Regions from separate parts of the Streptomyces sp. NPDC038135 genome, predicted to be linked through region 2. Evidence: riboswitches for the same ligand, from Rfam matches in the RefSeq annotation. Region 2 holds a riboswitch; the other holds the start of a gene.
The links. A riboswitch is a leader RNA that binds a small molecule or an ion and turns the genes downstream of it on or off. The one in region 2 is predicted to bind glycine.
Positions count from the first base shown of each region.

Region 1: it holds a riboswitch for glycine, as region 2 does, so the genes downstream of both, gcvT (glycine cleavage system aminomethyltransferase GcvT) here and gcvP (aminomethyl-transferring glycine dehydrogenase) in region 2, are expected to answer to the same signal.

Region 1 is NZ_JBVJXS010000011.1:26,771-37,506, reverse strand. It holds gene ACZ7JA_RS29310 (enhanced serine sensitivity protein SseB) at 151-945, opposite strand; gene ACZ7JA_RS29305 (AAA family ATPase) at 1,011-1,688, opposite strand; glycine riboswitch at 1,866-1,963, shown strand; glycine riboswitch at 1,964-2,077, shown strand; gene gcvT (glycine cleavage system aminomethyltransferase GcvT) at 2,121-3,248, shown strand; gene gcvH (glycine cleavage system protein GcvH) at 3,363-3,740, shown strand; gene glyA (serine hydroxymethyltransferase) at 3,755-5,032, shown strand; gene ACZ7JA_RS29285 (L-serine ammonia-lyase) at 5,114-6,481, shown strand; gene ACZ7JA_RS29280 (M28 family peptidase) at 6,562-8,313, opposite strand; gene ACZ7JA_RS29275 (helix-turn-helix transcriptional regulator) at 8,697-9,698, shown strand; gene ACZ7JA_RS29270 (GH25 family lysozyme) at 9,818-10,372, shown strand; gene ACZ7JA_RS29265 (NADPH-dependent F420 reductase) at 10,389-10,736, opposite strand, start outside.
Region 2 is NZ_JBVJXS010000006.1:9,037-19,772, forward strand. It holds gene ACZ7JA_RS17560 (DNA polymerase IV) at 52-1,455, shown strand; gene ACZ7JA_RS17565 (PRC-barrel domain-containing protein) at 1,538-1,909, opposite strand; glycine riboswitch at 2,029-2,123, shown strand; gene gcvP (aminomethyl-transferring glycine dehydrogenase) at 2,298-5,183, shown strand; gene ACZ7JA_RS17575 (TOBE domain-containing protein) at 5,246-5,665, opposite strand; gene ACZ7JA_RS17580 (ABC transporter ATP-binding protein) at 5,694-6,839, opposite strand; gene ACZ7JA_RS17585 (ABC transporter permease) at 6,883-7,728, opposite strand; gene modA (molybdate ABC transporter substrate-binding protein) at 7,725-8,549, opposite strand; gene ACZ7JA_RS17595 (molybdopterin-dependent oxidoreductase) at 8,697-9,236, shown strand; gene ACZ7JA_RS17600 (TOBE domain-containing protein) at 9,269-9,664, opposite strand; gene ACZ7JA_RS17605 (APC family permease) at 9,775-10,736, opposite strand, start outside.

The DNA.
Region 1 (10,736 bases), on a different contig from region 2:
GGAGACAGCTTAAGCGCCGATCGGCTCGGAGCCCCGGGTTCCTGCGCGGGCGCGGGTGGGCGGAGGCCGGTCGGCCGGTCTCGCCGCTGACGGAGCCGCTGACCGACACCGCCCCGCGCCCCCGGGTCCGTGCCTCCTCGGCGCCGCCTTCTAGTGGCCGTACTGGTAGAAGGGGCGGACGTGGGACTTGAGCCAGGTGGCCACCGGGTCGTCCGTGACGTCCAGAAGGACGAGGTTGACCTGCCATCCGACCGGCGCCTTGCCCAGGGCCCGGCCGAGGGCCTCCAGCGGAAGGGCCCGCAGGTCGCCCTCCCACTGGGAGAGTTCGACGCCCACGAACATCACGGGGTCGGCCGTCTCCACCGAGGCCAGGCAGCGGCGGGCCGTGACCACCACGCCGGTGCCGGCGAACTCGGCGGAGGCGGCGGCGAGGAAGTCGACCGGGTCGTCCTGCCAGTCCGGCTCGAAGAGGCGGACCCGGCCGCCGGTGGCCGGGCCGTCCAGCGGGGTGTGGCCGGTGCGGCACAGTTCGGCCACCGCCTCGGGCGGCAGCGGCAGGCCGACCACCCCGTCGGGGTTCACGAGGATGCCGGCCTGCGGGGGCAGCCCGCGCGCGAACTCCACCGCCGGGGCGACGGTGAAGGACATGTGGGAGCCGGCCGCCAGGCGGAGCTGCTCCTCGGAGCTGAAGACCGGGACGTACACCTGGCCCTCGATCTCCATCGTGGGCAGGTCCAGCGGTCCGCTGTGCGGTCCGCCGCCGTTGGGCAGCGGGACCCACAGCAGGCTGCGGCCCAGCACCTCGGCGATCCGCCCGCCCGCGCCGGGTATGCCGAGGGAGGCCGAGAGCACCTCCTCCAGTTCGTTGCCGGGCCAACCGCCGTGCGGGTGGGGGTGCGTCTGTGCCGGGAAGTCCGCGGGAAGGTCCGCCGCCGAGAAGTCCATCTGCCTGCCGCCTGCTGGGAACCACTGCTGTGGTCCGAAAGGCTAGCGGGTGGCCGTGACGGCGCTCAGCCGGATCGGCCGGCGAAGCCGATGCGGCGCAGCACCGCGGCGGCGTCCCGGTCCAGCAGCACCGCCGAGCCGCAGCCGGCGGGCAGCTCCCCCCGCTCCACCGCGCGCAGCAGGCGGGCCGCCGTACGGCGGTGGCGGCGGAAGGCGTAGCGGGAGACGCCGCGGCCGCGCTCGCGCTGGCCCGCGCGGGCGGTCTCCGCGGTGACGTCGAGCAGCAGCAGGTGCAGGGTGCCGCCGCGGCGGCGGGCCGCGCGGACCAGCCAGCCGCGCACCCAGGCCTGCGTGCCGCAGTCGTGGACGACGACGCCCTCGCCGGTGCCGAGGGCGCGGCGCAGTGCGGCGTAGTGGGCGAGCCGGACCAGGGGGCGGTACAGCGCGTAGGGCAGGAAGCGGGGCACGCGGGCGGCCCAGCGGTCGCGGGCGTCCTGGGAGTCGACGCGGTGGCCGGGGACCGCGCGGTGCATCAGGGTGGACTTGCCACTGCCGGGCAGCCCGGTGACCACCACCAGGTCGCGGGGGCCGAAGAGCAGGTCGTGCGGGCTGCGCCCGGCGCGCTCGCGCAGGTCGCGGACGACCGGGGCGGGCCGCCCGGCGCAGCGCTCGCGGGCCGGGGCGGAGGGCTGCTCCGGCATCGCGAGACCGGTGGTGGCGGCGTAGGCCGTGGTCCTGTTCACCGTCATCGTCCTCCCCTGTGGGCTCGGTAACCCTTTGCCCATCGAATGTAAAGAGAAGGTAATGCGCCGGTCCAGCGGTTGGGTACGCGTACTGCCACAGCTCGGTTACAGATGCGGGCCCTGACGGGGCGGGGCGCGGCGTGCAATGATGTGCGCGCCAACTGCATACCGGCCGCTTGAATCCGCGCGGGAGAGTTCCCAGCCAGCTCCGCTGGGACGCCGAAGGAGCAAGTCCCTCCCTTGAATCTCTCAGGCCCCGTTACCGCGCGGGCGAGGCACATCTGAAAAGCGGGCCGCTGCGACAGTGGCTCCACCCAAGGTGCAAGCCGTGACCACTCCTCGTGAGGATCATGGCGAACCTCTCAGGTTCCGATGACAGATGGGGAGGAACGTTCCTCGCCTGTCATACCTGCCCTGGGAGACGACCGACCGATGAGCAGTACCGAACCCACTCCAGCGCGCCGCACCGCGCTCGACGCCCTGCACCGTTCGCTCGGCGCGACGATGACCGACTTCGCCGGCTGGGACATGCCGCTGCGCTACGGCTCCGAGCGCGACGAGCACGTCGCGGTGCGGACCCGGGCCGGCCTCTTCGACCTCTCCCACATGGGCGAGATCACCGTGACCGGGCCGCAGGCGGCAGCCCTGCTGAACTACGCCCTGGTGGGCAACATCGCCTCCGTCGGCGTCGGCCGCGCCCGCTACACCATGATCTGCCAGGCCGACGGCGGCATCCTGGACGACCTGATCGTCTACCGGCTGGCCGAGCACGAGTACATGGTCGTCGCCAACGCCTCCAACGCCCAGGTGGTGCTGGACGCGCTGACCGGGCGCGCCGCGGGCTTCGAGGCCGAGGTGCGCGACGACCGCGACGCCTACGCGCTGCTCGCGGTCCAGGGCCCCGAGTCCCCCGGCATCCTGAAGTCGCTGACCGACGCCGACCTGGACGGCCTGAAGTACTACGCGGGCCTGCCCGGCACCGTCGCCGGCGTCCCCGCGCTGATCGCGCGCACCGGCTACACCGGCGAGGACGGCTTCGAGCTGTTCGTGAAGCCGGAGCACGCGGTGGAGCTGTGGCAGGCGCTGACCAAGGCGGGCGAGGGCGCCGGCCTGGTGCCGTGCGGCCTGTCCTGCCGGGACACCCTGCGCCTGGAGGCGGGCATGCCGCTGTACGGGCACGAGCTGACCACCTCCCTGACGCCCTTCGACGCCGGGCTGGGCCGGGTGGTGAAGTTCGAGAAGGAGGGCGACTTCGTGGGCCGCGAGGCGCTCACCGAGGCCGCCGCCAGGGCCGAGCAGAACCCGCCGCGCAAGCTCGTCGGCCTGGTCGCCGAGGGCCGCCGGGTGCCGCGGGCCGGGTTCTCCGTCGTCGCGGGCGGCGAGGTGATCGGCGAGGTCACCTCCGGCGCCCCCTCCCCCACCCTGGGCAAGCCGATCGCGATGGCGTACGTCGACGCGGCGCACGCGGCGCCGGGCGCCGAGGGCGTCGGCGTGGACATCCGGGGCAGCCACGAGCCGTACGAGGTCGTGGCGCTGCCCTTCTACAAGCGCCAGAAGTAGACACTGGGCGCGGTCCGTCCCCGGACGTGACCCTGCGCACATCCCGCTGCCCGGCAGCGGATCCGGCAGTCCCCCATTCATCAGCACTCCCGCGCGTACAGGAGAATTCAGGCCATGAGCAACCCCCAGCAGCTGCGCTACAGCAAGGAGCACGAGTGGCTGTCGGCCGCCGAGGACGGCGTCTCGACGGTCGGCATCACGGAGTTCGCGGCCAACGCGCTCGGCGACGTGGTCTACGCCCAGCTCCCCGAGGTCGGTTCCACGGTGTCCGCGGGTGAGACCTGCGGCGAGCTGGAGTCGACCAAGTCGGTCTCGGACCTGTACTCGCCGGTCACCGGTGAGATCACCGAGGTCAACGAGGACGTCGTCAACGACCCGTCGCTGGTGAACTCGGCCCCCTTCGAGGGCGGCTGGCTGTTCAAGGTACGCGTCACCGAGGAGCCGGCCGACCTGCTCTCCGCCGACGAGTACACCGCCCAGAACGCCGGCTGAGGAGTCGTAGCCGTATGACTGTCCTGAACACGTCCCTGCACGAACTGGACCCGGAGATCGCCGCCGCGGTCGACGCCGAGCTGAACCGCCAGCAGTCGACGCTGGAGATGATCGCCTCGGAGAACTTCGCGCCGCTCGCGGTGATGGAGGCCCAGGGCTCGGTGCTGACCAACAAGTACGCCGAGGGCTACCCCGGCCGCCGCTACTACGGCGGCTGCGAGCACGTCGACGTCGCCGAGCAGATCGCCATCGACCGGATCAAGGAGCTGTTCGGCGCCGAGTACGCCAACGTCCAGCCCCACTCCGGCGCCTCCGCGAACCAGGCGGCGCTGTTCGCCCTCGCCCAGCCCGGTGACACCATCCTCGGCCTGGACCTGGCGCACGGCGGCCACCTCACCCACGGAATGCGGCTGAACTTCTCCGGCAAGCAGTTCGACGTGGTCGCCTACCACGTGGACGAGGCCGGCCTGGTCGACATGGCCGAGGTCGAGCGGCTCGCCAAGGAGCACCGCCCCAAGGTGATCATCGCCGGCTGGTCGGCCTACCCGCGGCAGCTCGACTTCGCCGAGTTCCGCCGGATCGCCGACGAGGTCGAGGCGTACCTGTGGGTCGACATGGCGCACTTCGCGGGCCTGGTCGCGGCGGGTCTGCACCCGAACCCGGTCGAGTACGCGGACGTGGTCACCTCCACGACCCACAAGACCCTCGGCGGCCCGCGCGGCGGCGTCATCCTGGCGAAGAAGGCCTTCGCGAAGAAGCTGAACTCGTCCGTCTTCCCGGGCTTCCAGGGCGGCCCCCTGGAGCACGTGATCGCGGCCAAGGCGGTGTCCTTCAAGGTCGCCGCCTCGGAGGAGTTCAAGGAGCGCCAGCGCCGTACGGTGGAGGGCGCCCGCATCCTCGCCGCGCGGCTGACCGCCGCCGACGCCCGCGAGGCCGGCGTCAACGTGCTGTCCGGCGGCACGGACGTGCACCTGATCCTGGTGGACCTGCGTGAGTCCGAGCTGGACGGGCAGCAGGCCGAGGACCGCCTCCACGAGGTCGGCATCACGGTCAACCGCAACGCCGTCCCGAACGACCCGCGTCCCCCGATGGTGACCTCGGGCCTGCGCATCGGTACGCCGGCCCTGGCGACCCGGGGCTTCACGGCCGAGGACTTCACCGAGGTCGCGGACGTGATCGCCGAGACCCTCAAGGCGTCCGCCCCGTTCGAGGGCGCCGCCGTGGAGGGGCTCAGGGCCCGGGTGAAGGCCCTGGCCGACAAGCACCCGCTGTACCCGGGTCTGAACAAGTAAGTCCCTGTTTCGCCGGGCACCGCGCACACTGGAACGTGTGCGCGGTGCCGCACCCGCACCACCCCGTATTGAGGAGTTTCCGTGGCCATCTCGGTCTTCGACCTGTTCTCGATCGGCATCGGCCCGTCCAGCTCCCACACGGTCGGTCCGATGCGCGCGGCGCGCATGTTCGCCCGCAGGCTGCGCAACGAGGACCTGCTGGGCTCCGTCGCCGCGGTGCGCTGCGAGCTGTACGGCTCGCTCGGCGCGACCGGCCACGGCCACGGCACCCCGAAGGCGGTGCTGCTCGGTCTGGAGGGCGCCTCGCCGCGCACGGTGGACGTCGAGTCGGCCGACGAGCGGGTGGAGACGATCAGGCGGTCGGGCCGGATCTCGCTGCTCGGCGAGCACGAGATCGCGTTCTCCTTCGACGACGACCTGGTCCTGCACCGCCGCAAGGCGCTGCCGTACCACGCCAACGGCATGACGGTGTGGGCGTACGACGCGGTCGGCGCCGAGCTGCTCTCCAAGACGTACTACTCGGTCGGCGGCGGCTTCGTCGTGGACGAGGACGCGGTCGGCGCCGACCGCATCGTGCTGGACGACACGGTCCTGAAGTACCCCTTCCGCACCGGTGACGAGCTGCTGCGCCTGACCCGGGAGACGGGTCTGTCGATCTCCTCGCTGATGCTGGAGAACGAGCGGGCCTGGCGCACCGAGGAGGAGATCCGCGCGGGCCTGCTGGAGATATGGCGGGTCATGCGCGAGTGCGTCCAGCGGGGCATGACCCGGGAGGGCATCCTGCCCGGCGGTCTGAAGGTGCGCCGGCGCGCGGCCGTCTCGGCCCGCCAGCTCCGCGCCGAGGGCGACCCGCTCGCGCACGCGATGGAGTGGATCACGCTCTACGCGATGGCGGTGAACGAGGAGAACGCGGCCGGCGGCCGGGTGGTCACCGCCCCGACCAACGGCGCGGCGGGCATCATCCCGGCGGTCCTGCACTACTACATCAACTTCGTGCCGGGCGCCGACGAGGACGGCGTGGTCCGCTTCCTGCTCGCCGCCGGCGCCATCGGCATGCTGTTCAAGGAGAACGCCTCCATCTCCGGCGCCGAGGTCGGCTGCCAGGGCGAGGTCGGCTCCGCCTGCTCCATGGCCGCGGGCGCCCTCGCCGAGGTGCTCGGCGGCAGCCCCGAGCAGGTGGAGAACGCGGCCGAGATCGGCATGGAGCACAACCTGGGCCTGACCTGCGACCCCGTGGGCGGACTGGTCCAGATCCCGTGCATCGAGCGCAACGGCATGGCCGCGGTGAAGGCGGTCACCGCGGCGAAGATGGCCATGCGCGGCGACGGCTCGCACAAGGTGTCCCTGGACAAGGTCATCAAGACCATGAAGGACACCGGCGCGGACATGTCGGTGAAGTACAAGGAGACGGCCCGGGGCGGGCTCGCGGTGAACATCATCGAGTGCTAGCGACTGCGCCGTGGCGGGCGCCCGGGGAACGGGGGCCCGCCACGACGCGTCTCGTCACCTGCCGCCGGGCTGTCGGACGATCAGCCGGTCGTCAGGGTGACGTCGTCGACGACGAAGCTGGTCTGCAGGCTGGAGTCCTCGGAGCCGGTGAAGGTCAGCGTGATCTGCCGGCCGATGTACTGGCTCAGGTCGAGCGTGCGCTCCACGTAGCCCGCGGCCGCGTTGACGTTGGAGTACGTCTGCTTCACGGTCCCGTCGACCTTGACCTGGAAGGTGTCGTACGCCGTGGAGCCCGACTCGCCGGTGTCGATGTGCAGCCAGTACTTCAGGGTCGCCCGGGTGCAGCCGGCCGGGATGGTCACGGTCTGGCCGACCGTGTCGGTGGCGGTGGAGCCGTAGCCCGCCAGCCACGCGTACCGGGTGCCGGAGTGGGCTGACTGGCCGCTGAACGCGCCGATCGCGCCGGTGTCGCCCGTCCACGGCGACGTGCCGCTCTCGAAGCCGCCGTTGGCTACGGTCTGCGAGGCGGTGCAGCCGCCCGCGCCGGTGACGGTCAGCGTGTACTGCGCGGTGTGCGTGGTGGAACCGGTGCCGGTGATCGTGAGGTTGTACGTCCCCGGGGCCACAGAGGAGCCGACGGTGACGGTCGCCGTGGACGAGCCGCCGGAGGTGACCGAGGCCGGGCTGAAGGAGACCGTGACCCCGGCGGGGGCGCCCGAGGCGGACAGACCGACCGTCTGGGCCGAGCCGTTGGTCGTGGCGGTGGACACGGTGGTGGTCACCGAGGCGCCCGGGGCGGTGCTGCCGGTGGCGGGGCTCGCCGAGAGCGAGAAGTCGTCGGCCGGGACGGTGGCCGAGACCGCCTGCGACCACAGGGTGTAGGCGACGCCGTCGGCGCTGCGGTTCAGCCCGGTGGCGTTGATGTTGCTCGTGGTGTCGCACGAGGAGTGGTAGCAGCTGTCGTACGCGGCGTTCGCCGTGCCGCCCCACTTGGCCGCCTGCGCCGAGGTCTTGCGGGCGCTGGCGCCCATGGCGTAGCCGGAGGTGGGGATGCCGTAGTTCTCGAAGGAGTAGTCGTCGGAGCGGCCGGCGCCCTCGGTGTTCTCCTCCGGCTGGAGGTTCAGCGAGTCCCAGTAGGCCTTCATGGGTGCGGCGGCCGCGGAGGTGATGTGGTTGATGAAGTAGCCGCCGTTGCGCGAGGCGACCATGTCGAAGTTGTAGTACGCCTTGATCGCCGAGCGCTGGGCGGAGGTCAGCGAACGGACGTAGAAGTCCGAGCCGTTGAGGCCCTGTTCCTCGTCCGTCCACCACCCGAAGCGGACGCGGCCCGCCATCGACGGGTTGGTCTCGGCGAGTTTCAGCGCGACCTCCAGGAGGGTGGCGCTGCCGGAGCCGTTGTCGTTGATGCCGGGTCCGGCGGAGACGCTGTCGAGGTGCGAGCCGAACATGTACACCTTCGACGCGTCGCCGTGCGGCCACTCGGCGATCAGGTTGGGTCCCGCGCCGCTGGTGCAGCCGGAGGTGCAGGCCTGCTCGGTGACGGTGTAACCGGCCGCCTGGAGCTTGCCCTTCACGTAGGCGACCGAGTCGCGGTAGCCCTGGGTGGTCGACCTGCGGTTGCCGCCGTTGCGGGTGGCTATGGCGTTCAGCTCGGTCAGGTGCGCCTGGACCTTGGTGACGTCGATGTCGGGTGCGGCCGCGGCGAGTGCGGCCGGGGCGCCGGTGCCCTCACGGGCCGGCGCGGCGCTCGCGGGGAGCGCCGCCAGGCCCAGTGCGGCGGCCAGGGTGACACCTGTCAGGGACAGCCCGGTCGGGGAGATTCTTCGAAGCACCGTGTCTCCTTCGTGGGGTGGGAGGAACCGGGAGGCGGGGCGTGGTGGTGCCGCGCCCCCCGGCCGATGCGGGTGGGGGTGCGGACCCGGGTGGGCGGTCCCGCACTGCCGTAATGAGCATGCGCATGCCAAGCGCGGGTCAAGCCTCGCCGCGCGGAACCGGCCGGATCCGGGGGTCGGCGCCCCGCTCCTCGACGGCTCCCGGCGAGTGGTGGGGCTGGGGAGGCGTACCGGGTGCCACGAGGAGTTGGGCGGGCGGCGACGAGGTTAACCGCCGTACGGTCCGTCCGCTCCTGTCCGATTCCGGCACGTCCGCTTCCGGCCAGGGCGGCCGCCCGGTGACGTCCCTGGCCTCATCCGGGAGGGGCCCGTATCGTGCGCGCATGCATCCGGCGCAGAACCCCTCGCACGGGCCGGCCGCCGCCGAGGCGCGAGCGGCCTACCTGGCCATGGTCGAGCGGATCTCGGCGTCGGGAGCCCGGGACGCCACCGCCGAACGGGAGGAACTACGGCGGCTCCCGCAGGAGTTGGCCCGGTGGCTCGCCGACCGGCGGCTCCTCGACCCGGACGGCGACCGGCTGAGCACTCCGGACCGGGCCCTGCGGCGCATCGTCGCGGAGCACCGGCGTCTGCTGCGGGAGACCGCCGAGCGGGCCGGCCGGGACGCCGAGGCGCTGGACGACGTGCTGTCCGTGCTGACGGCCCCGCGGTTCGACGCCCGGGAAGCGGTGGAGACCGAGTACTTCACGGACCGCGAGCGCACCCGGAGGCGGCTGGAGGAACTGGACGCGCTCAGCCGGGAGGAGTTCCTGGCGATGCGCAACTCCTTCCCCGACGCGCAGGTCCTGGAGTCCAGCCTCGCCGGGGACCTGGACATGCTGGCGAACGGCGTCCGGGTGCGCATGCTGACGTCCCAGCAGGCCGTCCGCTCACAGGCGCCGGCCCGCTATCTGAACGCGCTGACCGAGGCCGGGGCCGAGGTGCGGGTCGCCGCGACGGTGCCGCTCCACATGAACGTCCTGGACCGGGCGATCGTCATCATCGGGGCGGGGCCCGGGCCGCAGGGCGAGGGCGGCGACGTCATCCTGCACAGCACGCCCGTCGCGCAGTGCTTCCGCAAGGTCTTCACCCACGCCTGGGACCTCGCCCGGCCGCACACCGTACGCCGGACCGGGCGCGGACGCGCCGGATGCGAACTGTCCGCGCAGGAACGCGAGGTGCTGGCCCTGCTGGCCACCGGCGCCAAGGACGAGACCATCGCCCGCCGGCTGGCCTGTTCGGACCGCACCCTGCGCCGCCTGATGAACCAGATCATGGAGAAACTCGGCACCTCCAGCCGCTTCGAGGCCGGGGTCACCGCCGCCCGCCTGGGCCTGGTGGGCTGAACTCCCGCACCGTGCGGGCCGTCGCGACGGCGGCCGGGAGGCGGGGGCGGATCTCTCGGGCCGGACGGGGCATATATGAGTCAACTCCTGCAACCCCACGGCACCCAGGGGGTCCCCCCATGCTGCACGGCATCGACGTCAGCGCGTACCAGTCCTCGTCCTACGGCACGGACGGCATCTCCTTCGTCTTCATCAAGGCGACGGAGGGGCGTTCGTACGTCAACCCCCGGCTCTCCGCGCAGACCAAGCACGGGCGCGACGCCGGACTGGTCGTCGGCTACTACCACTTCCTGTGGCCGGGGCACATCACCGCTCAGGCCGAGTACTTCGTCCGGCACGCCCCGGAGAAGGCGGGCGAACTGCTCGCCGTCGACTGGGAGACCACCAGCGAGGGCAACCACGCGAGCAACGCGGAGAAGGACCTGTTCATCCGGACCGTGAAGCAACTGCGGCCGCACAACCGGGTGCTGCTGTACACCAACCGGGACTACTGGCTGAACAAGGACCGCACCTCGTACGCCGGCGACGGCCTGTGGATCGCCGACTACGTGAGCGCGGGCCACCCCCGCATCAAGGCCAAGTGGCGCTTCCACCAGTACAGCAGCGAACCCCACGACAAGGACGTGGCCGCCTTCGCGGACAAGGCCGCCCTGCGGAAGTGGGCCACGCCCTGACGACGCCGTCGGCGGGTCAGCCGCGGAAGGCCGCCGACCGCTCCGGGGAGGCCTCCGCGAGTGCCTTGCGGACCGCTTCGACGCCCGCCCGCAGGCCGTAGACCGGGGTGTCCGGCTGCTGGCGCCAGGAGTCGTCGATGCCGCCCGCGTCGACCGTGTCGAAGCCCAGCTCGTCGATGAGGTCGCGGACGATCCGCTTGGCGGTCTCGTCGTCGCCGGCGACCGGCAGCGCCATCCGCTCGGGGTCGCCGGCCGGGCGCGGGCGGTCCAGGATGTCCTGGGCGTAGGTGCCGTTGAACGCCTTGATCACCGGGTGCCCGAGGTGCCGCTCGGTCCAGCGGCTCTCGGTCAGGCCCTCGTCCTC
Region 2 (10,736 bases):
CGCGCGGGCCGTGCGCCCGCGTTGTCAGTGGTGTGGTGCAGCATCGGAGGTGTGAGAAACGCGCCCACGATCCTGCATCTCGACATGGATGCCTTCTACGCCTCCGTGGAGCAGGCGTCCAAGCCGAGCCTGCGGGGCAAGGCCGTGGTCGTGGGCGGGCTGGGACCGCGCGGGGTGGTGGCCACCGCCTCGTACGAGGCGCGGGTGTTCGGGGTGCACTCGGCGATGCCGATGGCCCAGGCGCGCCGGCTGGCGCCGAACGCCGCGTACCTGGTGCCCCGCTTCAATCTGTACCGGTCCGTGAGCGAGCAGGTGATGGCGCTGCTGCGGGAGCTGTCGCCGCTGGTGGAGCCGCTGAGCCTGGACGAGGCGTTCGTCGACCTCGAGGCCCGGGAGGCGGCCTGGGACGCGGACTCGGCGCGCCGGGTGGGGACGAAGCTGCGCTGCGACATACGGGCGGTCACCGGGCTCACCGGTTCGGTGGGGCTGGCCGCCTCCAAGATGCTCGCGAAGATCGCCTCGGAGGAGGCCAAGCCCGACGGACTCGTCCTCGTCGAACCCGGCACCGAGCGGGCGCTGCTCGGGCCGATGTCGGTGCGGATCCTGCCCGGGGTGGGACCGGCGACGGGGGACCACCTGCGGCGGGCCGGGATCACCACGGTCGAGGAGCTGGCCGAGGCCGGCGAGGACGAACTCGTACGGCTCCTCGGCAAGGCGCACGGGCACGCGCTGTACGCGATGGCGCTGGCGCGCGACGACCGGCCCGTGGTCGCCGAGCGGGAGGCCAAGTCGGTGTCGGTCGAGGACACCTACGACGTGGACATCCACGACCGGATGAGGGTCGGTCTCGAGGTGCGGCGGCTCGCCGACCGGTGCGTGGGCCGGCTGCGCGGTGCCGGGCTGTCGGGGCGGACCATCGTGCTGAAGGTCCGCCGGTACGACTTCTCGACGCTGACCCGGTCGGAGACGCTCCGAGGGCCCACGGACGACCCCGCCGTGATCCGGGAGGCGGCCGAGCGGCTGCTGGACTCCGTGGACACCACGGGCGGCGTGCGGCTGCTGGGGGTCGGCGTCACCGGGCTCGCCGACTACACCCAGGAGGACCTGTTCGCCCAGGCGGCGCAGCCGTCCGGGGAGGCGCGGTCGCCGGAGGAGGCCGTGACCGAGCCCGTGCCGGAGCGGCCGGAGCCCGGCGAGCGGCAGTGGCGCGCCGGGCAGGACGTGCGGCACGCCGAGCTGGGCCACGGCTGGGTGCAGGGCAGTGGCCTCGGCCGGGTGACCGTGCGCTTCGAGACGCCCCAGTCGGGGCCGGGGCGGGTGCGGACGTTCGGCGTCGGGGATCCCGCGCTGGAGCCGGCGGATCCGCTGCCGCTGGTGTCGGCCCCGGAGCCGTCGCCCGGGGTGCCGGACATGGGGCCGCCGAGCCTTTCGGGCGCTGTCGACGCCGATCCGTAGCGGGTTGCAGGGCCGACCGGGTGCCGGCGCCACCGTGGTGGGGTGCTCCGCCTTCCCCCGCGCGGTGGCCGACGGCGCGGGATCAGGGCTCCTCCGTGCCCGCCAGCTTGCCGAAGTCGTGGTCCGCGAGCGGGGAGGGCGCAGCCACGTCCAGGCCGTAGTGGTGGTAGAGCTGGAGTTCCTGTTCGGGGGAGAGGTGGCGGCCCACGCCGAAGTCGGGTGCGTCCTTGATGAGCGCGCGGTCGAAGGGGACCCGCAGGGCGCCCTCGACGATCTCGCTGGGCTCCAGGGGGACGAAGGCGTCCCGGGAGAACAGACCGGTGCGTATGGCGGCCCACTCCGGCACGCCGGTGGCGTCGTCGAGGTACACCTCGTCGATGGTGCCGATCTTGGTGCCGGTGCGGTCGAACGCCTTGCGGCCGATCAGGTTGCGCGGATCGATGTCGGTCTGCACGGTCCCTCTCCCTCCACGTGGTCGCAACTCATCCGTAAGCACTACGAAAGAGCACAATCAGGGAGGCGGCCACTCGAAGGCCCGGGCGTTGACCTCGCTGGTAGGCTGACAGCGGCTGCTGACCCCGTGCGGGAGAGTCCTCCGACCACCTCGGAGGCGCCGAAGGAGCAAATCCTCCCCGGAATCTCTCAGGCCCACGTACCGCACGGACGAGGTCACTCTGGAAAGCAGGGCGGATGTCGACGGCGTCCGCCCTCACCGACGGTGAAAGCCGGCGCCTTCGGGCCGCCGGTGAAGCTCTCAGGTCGAGATGACAGAGGGGGAGGCCGTCGGGGTATCCGTACCGGGGTGCCCCTCGAAGGTCGTGTCAGACCAGGAGGCCTCCGCAATGACCGCCCATCGCACCCCGCTCTCCGAGCTCGAAGCGGGCATCCCCTTCGAGCAGCGCCACATCGGGCCCGACCAGGAGGCGCGGGCCAAGATGCTCGCGCACGTCGGCTACGGCTCGCTCGACGAGCTGACCGCCGCCGCGGTCCCGGACGTGATCAAGAACGCCGACGCCCTGGACCTGCCGGGCGCCCGCACCGAGGCCGAGGTCCTCGCCGAGCTGCGCTCGCTCGCCGACCGCAACCAGGTCCTCGGCTCCATGATCGGCCTCGGCTACTACGGCACCTTCACCCCGCCGGTCGTCCTGCGCAACGTCATGGAGAACCCCGCCTGGTACACGGCCTACACGCCGTACCAGCCGGAGATCTCCCAGGGCCGGCTCGAGGCTCTGCTGAACTTCCAGACCATGGTCGCCGAGCTCACCGGGCTGCCGACGTCCGGCGCGTCCCTGCTGGACGAGGGCACGGCCGCCGCCGAGGCCATGGCGCTCTCCCGGCGCATGGGCAGGAACAAGAAGGGCCTGTTCCTGATCGACGCGGACGTCCTGCCGCAGACCGTCGCCGTGATCGAGACGCGCGCCGAGCCGACCGGCGTCGAGGTCGTCGTCGCCGACCTCTCCGACGGCATCCCGGCGGAGATCGCCGAGCGCGAGATCAACGGCGTGCTGCTCCAGTACCCGGGCGCCTCCGGCGCCGTCCGCGACATCAAGCCCGTCATCGACCAGGCGCACGGGCTGGGCGCCCTCGTCACCGTCGCGGCCGATCTGCTCGCGCTCACCCTGCTGACCTCGCCGGGCGAGCTGGGCGCCGACATCGCCATCGGCACCACCCAGCGCTTCGGCGTGCCGATGGGCTTCGGCGGGCCGCACGCCGGCTACATGGCGGTGCACGAGAAGTTCGCGCGCAGCCTGCCCGGCCGTCTCGTCGGCGTGTCCGTCGACGCCGACGGGCACAAGGCGTACCGCCTGGCGCTGCAGACCCGTGAGCAGCACATCCGCCGTGAGAAGGCCACCAGCAACATCTGCACCGCCCAGGTGCTGCTCGCCGTGATGGCCGGCATGTACGCCGTCTACCACGGCCCCGAGGGGCTGCGCACCATCGCCCGCCGCACCCACCGCTACGCCACGATCCTCGCCGAAGGCCTGAAGGCCGGCGGCGTCGAGATCGTGCACGGCGCCTACTTCGACACCCTCACCGCGCGCGTGCCCGGCAGGGCCGCCGAGGTCGTGGACGCGGCCCGGGCGGGCGGCGTCAATCTGCGTCTCGTCGACGCCGACCTGGTCTCCCTGGCCTGCGACGAGACCACCAACCGGGCCCAGGTGGAGGCCGTCTTCGCGGCCTTCGGCGTGGACGGCGACATCGAGGCGCTGGACGCGGCGGCCGGCGAGGCCCTGCCCGAGGCCCTGCTGCGCACCGACGACTACCTCACCCACCCGGTCTTCCACGAGCACCGCTCCGAGACCGCGATGCTGCGCTACCTGCGCCGGCTCGCCGACCGTGACTACGCGCTCGACCGCGGCATGATCCCGCTGGGCTCCTGCACCATGAAGCTCAACGCGACCACCGAGATGGAGCCGGTCACCTGGCCCGAGTTCGGGCAGCTGCACCCCTTCGCGCCCGCCGAGCAGGCCGAGGGCTACCTGACGCTCATCCGCGAGCTGGAGGACCGGCTCGCCGAGGTCACCGGCTACGACAAGGTCTCGCTGCAGCCGAACGCCGGATCGCAGGGCGAGCTGGCCGGTCTGCTGGCCGTGCGCGGCTACCACCGCGCCAACGGCGACGAGCAGCGCACCGTCTGCCTGATCCCCTCCTCCGCGCACGGCACCAACGCGGCCAGCGCCGTGATGGCCGGCATGAAGGTCGTCGTCGTCAAGACCGCCGAGGACGGCGAGATCGACGTCGCCGACCTGCGGGCAAAGATCGAGCAGCACCGCGACGAGCTGGCCGTGCTGATGATCACCTACCCGTCGACGCACGGTGTGTTCGAGGAGCACGTCGCCGACATCTGCGCCCAGGTCCACGACGCGGGCGGCCAGGTGTACGTCGACGGCGCCAACCTCAACGCGCTGGTCGGCCTCGCGAAGCCGGGTCACTTCGGCGGCGACGTCTCGCACCTGAACCTGCACAAGACGTTCTGCATCCCGCACGGCGGCGGCGGCCCCGGCGTCGGCCCGGTGGCGGTCCGCTCGCACCTGGCGCCGTACCTGCCGAACCACCCGCTGCAGCCGGCGGCCGGCCCCGAGACCGGTGTGGGCCCCGTCTCCGCCGCGCCGTGGGGCAGCGCGGGCATCCTGCCGATCTCGTGGGCGTACGTCCGCCTGATGGGCGGCGAGGGGCTCAAGCGCGCCACCCAGGTCGCCGTGCTCTCCGCCAACTACGTCGCCAAGCGCCTCGAGCCGCACTACCCGGTGCTCTACAACGGCCCCGGCGGCCTGGTCGCGCACGAGTGCATCATCGACCTGCGCCCGCTGACCAAGGCGACCGGCGTGAGCGTGGACGACGTCGCCAAGCGGCTCATCGACTACGGCTTCCACGCGCCGACCATGTCCTTCCCGGTGGCCGGCACGCTGATGATCGAGCCGACCGAGTCCGAGGACCTGGCGGAGCTGGACCGGTTCTGCGACGCGATGATCGCCATCCGCGCGGAGATCGAGAAGGTCGGCTCCGGAGCCTGGCCGGCGGAGGACAACCCGCTGCGCAACGCCCCGCACACCGCGCGGGCGCTCGGCGCGGACTGGGACCACGCCTACAGCCGCGAGGAGGCCGTCTTCCCGGGCGGTGTCTCGGTGGCGGACAAGTACTGGCCGCCGGTGCGCCGCATCGACCAGGCCTTCGGCGACCGCAACCTGGTGTGCTCCTGCCCGCCGCTGGACGCGTACGAGGACTGAGCGAGCCGTACGTGTGAGCCCCGCCCGTGGACCGGGCGGGGCTCCCGCGTCTCCACGCGCCCTCAGGCCGTGGCCAGCGACACCTCGGTCGCCTTGATCAGGGCGACCACGTCGGAGCCCACGAAGAGGCCGAGGTCCTCGGCCGCGTCCCTGGTGACCACCGCCGTCAGCTCGCCGCCCGCGACGGCGACCTTCGCGGAGGCCATGACCTCGCCCCTGGTGAGGCGGGTGAGCGCGCCGGGGAGCTGGTTGCGGATCGACAGGCCCTCGATCCTGCCGGTGGCCAGGGAGACCTCGGTCGACTTCACCAGGGCGCGGACGGCGGTGCCGGGGGCGAGGGCGAGTTGCTCGGCGGCGTCCCGGGTGATGGCGGCCGTCAGCTCCTGGCCGCCGTCGAGCCGCACCTTGACGATGGCCATGACCTCGCCAGGACGGACCTCGGTCACAGTGCCGGGGAGCTGGTTGCGGATGCTCAGAGTCATGAGCACCCACCGTAGAGCGCCCGCCCGGTCAGGCCGGGTATGCGTGGGTCTGCGTCGCCTTCACCGTCGCCCAGACCGACGCACCCGGGTGCAGGTCCAGCTCGGCGGCGGCGACGGTGGTGAGATCGGCGGCGAGGGGGAGCTCGCCGGTGAGGTCGGCGCGGATCTGGTCGCCGTGGGTCTCCAGGCCCGCGACCTCGCAGGCCCACAGGTTGCGGGCGCTGGCGCCCGAGGGCCGGTCCCTGAAGAGCGTGACGGCGGCCGGCGGGAAGGCCACGAAGACGGGGCCGGACAGGTCCTCCGTGGTGGTCACCGAGGGGCCGGCGTCCAGCCGTACCGCGTGCCCGCCGGCCTGCCCGCGGTAGAGGTTGAGGCCGACCAGCCGGGCGATGTAGTCGGTGCGCGGCCGGCGGGCGATCTCGCCGGGGGTGCCCTGCTGCACGACGTGTCCGTGCTCGACGACGACCAGCCGGTCCGCGAGCACCATGGCGTCCAGCGGGTCGTGCGTGACCAGCACGGCGACGGCCTCGAACTCGGCGAGGTGGCGACGGAGCTGGGCCCGGACGTCCAGGCGGGTGCGGGCGTCCAGCGCGGCGAGCGGTTCGTCCAGGAGCAGCAGCCTCGGCCGGGTGGCCAGGGCGCGGGCGAGCGCGACGCGCTGGGCCTGGCCGCCGGACAGGCGGCGGGGCTTGGCCCCGGCGTGCCCGGCGAGTCCCATGCGGTCCAGCCAGGCGGCCGCCTGCGCGCGTGCCTCGGCCTTGCCGACGCCCTGGCAGCGCGGCCCGAACGCCACGTTGTCCAGGGCGGACAGGTGCGGGAAGAGCAGGTAGTCCTGGAATACGACGCCGACCGGGCGGGACTCCGGCGGGGTGCGCTCCAGTGAGGTGCCGTCCAGCCGCAGGTGGCCGCCGGTGAGCGGGAGCAGTCCGGCGAGGGCGCGCAGGGCGGTGGTCTTGCCGGCGCCGTTCGGGCCGAGCAGGGCGATGACGTCGCCGGGGGCCGCGGTCAGCGCGACGTCGAGCCGGAAGCCCTCCCGGTCCACGACCAGCCGGGCGTCGAGCCCCTGCCCGCCGGGGGCCTCCGGGCCGGTTCCGGCAGCGGGCAGGGGGGCCCGCGCCCCGGTCGGCACCCGCGCGGGACCGGCTTCGGTCCACACCTCGCCGTCCGTGTCCATCTCGCCTTCCCTTCTCACCCTGGACTCCCTGCCCATCGTGCCCTCACGTCCCCGTCAGCCACCGGTCGCGCAGGCCCGCCAGCACCGCGATCGACACGGCCAGCAGGACCAGGCTCAGCGAGATCGCCGCCTCCGGGTCGTTCTGCAGGGCGAGGTAGACGGCCAGCGGCATGGTCTGCGTACGGCCGGGGAAGTTGCCGGCGAAGGTGATCGTCGCCCCGAACTCGCCGAGCGCGCGCGCCCACGCCAGCACCGCGCCCGCGGCGACACCGGGCGCGATCAGCGGCAGGGTGACCCGGCGGAAGGCGGTGAACCGCGAGGCGCCGAGCGTGGTCGCCGCCTCCTCGTAGCGCGGGTCGGCGGCGCGCAGGGTGCCCTCGACGCTGATGACCAGGAACGGCATCGCGACGAAGGCCTCCGCGATCACCACCCCGGCGGTGGTGAAGGGCAGGGTGATTCCGAACCACGCGTCCAGCCACTTGCCGACCACCCCGTTGCGGCCGAGGGCGAGCAGCAGGGCCACGCCGCCCACCACCGGGGGCAGGACCAGGGGCAGGGTGACCAGGGCCCGTACGAGACGGCGGCCGGGAAAGTCGGTGCGCGCCAGCAGCCAGGCCAGCGGCACCCCCAGCACGAGACTGACGCCGGTCGCCGCCGTGGCGGTGACCAGGGACAGCTGCAGGGCCTGCCACACCTCGGCGCTGGTCAGCTGATCGGGCAGGCTGCGCCAGGGGGCGCGGACGAGCAGCGCGAGAAGGGGCAGCAGCAGGAACGCCAGAGCCACGACACCGGGCACCAGCAGAGGAAGCGGCACGCCGCGCGCGCGTCGGCCCCGCGGCCCGCCCGTGCGGGGGCCGGCCGCGGTGCCGGGCTTTCCGGGTGACGTCACGGCTCGAGGAACCCGGCCTCGCCCAGGACCCGGCGGCCCTCGACGGACCGCACCAGCGCGATGAACGCCTTGGCCGCCGGCGCGTTGCCCGCGTTCTTCAGCAGGGCGATCGGATAGTCGTTCACGGCCTTGGCCGACTCGGGAAACTCCACGCCCTCCACCTTGTCACCCGCCGCCTTCACATCGGTCTTGTAGACCACGGCGGCGTCGGCTTCCTTCAGCTCCACCTTGGTCAGGGCGCTCTTGACGTCCTGTTCGTAGGAGACGGGAGTGAGCTTGAGCCGGCTGGCGTCGAGGGCCTTCTGGGCGGCGGCGCCGCACGGCACCGTCTTGTCGCACAGCACGACCTTGAGGCCGGATTCGGTGAGGTCCTTCAGGGAGGACACCTTGCCGGGGTTGCCGGGCAGTGTGGCGATCTCGAGCTGGTTGCGGACGAAGGTCGCGGGAGCGCCCACCGCGTCCTTCCTGTCCGTCACGATCGCCATGGTCTTGGGGCTGGCGGCGGCGAACACATCGGCCGGAGCTCCGCTGGTGATGCTCGCGGCGAGCGTGTCGCTGCCGCCGAAGTTGAAGCTGACCCTGGTGCCGGGGTGCTGCTTCTCGAACTGCTTGCCCAAGGTCGTGAAGCTCTCCTTCAGGGAGGCCGCGGCGAACACGGTGACCGAGCCGGACAGCTTCGGGGACGCGGAGCCCGACGCGTCCGAAGCGCCGGCCGGTGAGTCGCCGGAGGAAGAGGAGCAGGCGCTGAGCGATATCAGGGCGGCGGCTCCCGCACCGGCCAGCTGCAGCATCCGCCGGGTCCGGCGCACGGAACGGGTCATCACGGATCTACTCCTCGAGTCCTCGGACGAGCTGTCGCGCCCTGCCACGACCGGGTGCCGGCCGTGCGCCGATGATACTGCCGCATCTGCCAGGTGTAAGTCTGCTGTCTCATCGCATGAGCGAGACGGTTTCGCTGATGGGCTGGCATGTGCGTTTGTACGGGGGTGGCGGCCGGGTACGGTCCTGCCGGGAGGTGGTCGCAGGTGAAGCTCGCCGAACTCGCCCTGACCGGCGATCTGACGCGCCCCACCAGGCTGACCGTGCCGGATCTGCTCGGCCGGCCGCAGCACCGGGTGGCGGTCAGCTTCGAGTGCGCCACCAGCGGCGTCCAGCACCACAGGTTCAGCGGCCCGCGCCTCTACGACGTCCTGGCCGACGCCGGTCCGTCGTTCGACCCGGCCCGGCGCAAGGACCGGCTGCGCTTCCTGATCGCCGTCGCCGGCAAGGACGGGCACCACGCCGTGCTGTCCTGGGCGGAGATCGACCCCGACTTCGCGGGCGCCGCCGTGCTGCTGGCCGTCGCCGTCGACGGCGCACCGCTGGACGCGGCCGGCCCGCAGCTGGTGCTGCCGCAGGATCGCTGCGGGGCCCGGCACGTCAGCGGGATCACGGCGATCCGGGTCGACGGGGGATACGGCTTCGGCGTGCCGGGGCGGGCCCCGGCGGGTCGTGCGCACACCGGGTGAGGCGAGGGGCCGGACTTTCGCGGGGGAACCGGTCAGACCCGGTCGATGTGCACGTTGGTGGACTTCACGCGCGCGGTGGCCTCCACGCCGACCTCCAGGCCCAGCTCTTCCACCGCCTCACGGGTCAGCAGCGACACCAGCCGGTGCGGGCCCGCCTGGATCTCCACCTGGGCGGCGACGTCGCCGAGCTTGATGGCGGTGACGATGCCGGGGAAGGCGTTGCGCACGGAGGTGTAGGGCGCGTCCTCCTCGCCGCCCTGGGACCCGGCCAGTTCGACCGAGAACGCGGCGAGGTCCTTGCCGTCGATGAGGCGCCGCCCGGCCTCGTCGCGATGGGTCGCCACCCGGCCGGCGTCCGCCCAGCGGCGGGCGGTGTCCGGGCTCACGCCGAGCAGCCGCGCCGCCTGGCCGATGGTGTAGGACTGCATGCCGGTCACGATAGGGCCATCGGCCGGGAACCCCGGACATCGGGTTGGCCGTTTCGCGGGTGAGGACTCCCCGGTGACGCCGCCGGGCGGACCGGCGCCGGACGGGCCGCTCAGCCGGTGTGCACGCGCGGGCGGCGGGCGCGGTCCGGTTCCGCCTCGCGCAGGACCTCACGGGTGACCGGGGCGACCTCGCCCTGTCCGAAGAGGAAGAACCGCAGGAAGTTCGCGAACGGGTTGCCCTCGGTCCACTCGAAGTAGATGTGCGGGGTGCAGCCGGTCACGTCGCGTATGTGCAGCAGGAGCGCGGCGAGGGCGTTGGGGATGGAGGAGGACTCCACGGTCAGCACGCGGTAGCGGTTGTGCAGGACCTCGCCGCGCACCGTAAGGCCCGCCTCGAACTCGGACGGGTCGGTGACGGTCACCTCGACGAAGACGAAGTCCTCCTGCTCCGGCATGTCGTTGTCGGCCCGGATCTGCTCGACCTTGTCCCGGTACTCGGCCTTGTCCCGCCCGTTGGGCTGGTTCGCGATGAACCGCATCTTGCGGCTGGCCATGTCCCGGACGAAGCGCTCCGCCATCGGGTCCATGACCACGCTGGTCACCCTCAGTTCGAAGGCGCGGGCCAGCCGGGACAGGAAGGACACGAGGATGATGCCGGCGATGAAGCAGGCGCCGATCTTCACGCCGTCCGGGCGCTCGATGACGTTCACGACGGTCGTGTAGAGGAACACCACCGAGATGACCGCGAAGGCGATGCTCCAGCGGTGCTGCCCGGCCCGGCGCGCGGCGATCGTCACCGCGATCGCCGCGGAGCTGATCAGCACCAGCACGCCCGTGGCGTAGGCGCCGCCCTGCTTGTCCACGTTGGCGTCGAAGATCCAGGTGACCAGGAAGGCGACCAGGGTGAAGACGATGACCATCGGGCGCACCGCCCTGGCCCAGTGCGGGGCCATGCCGTACCGGGGCAGGTAGCGCGGCATCAGGTTGAGCAGGCCGGCCATCGCCGACGCGCCCGCGAACCACAGGATCGCGATCGTCGAGATGTCGTAGACCGTGCCGAAGGCCCCGCCCA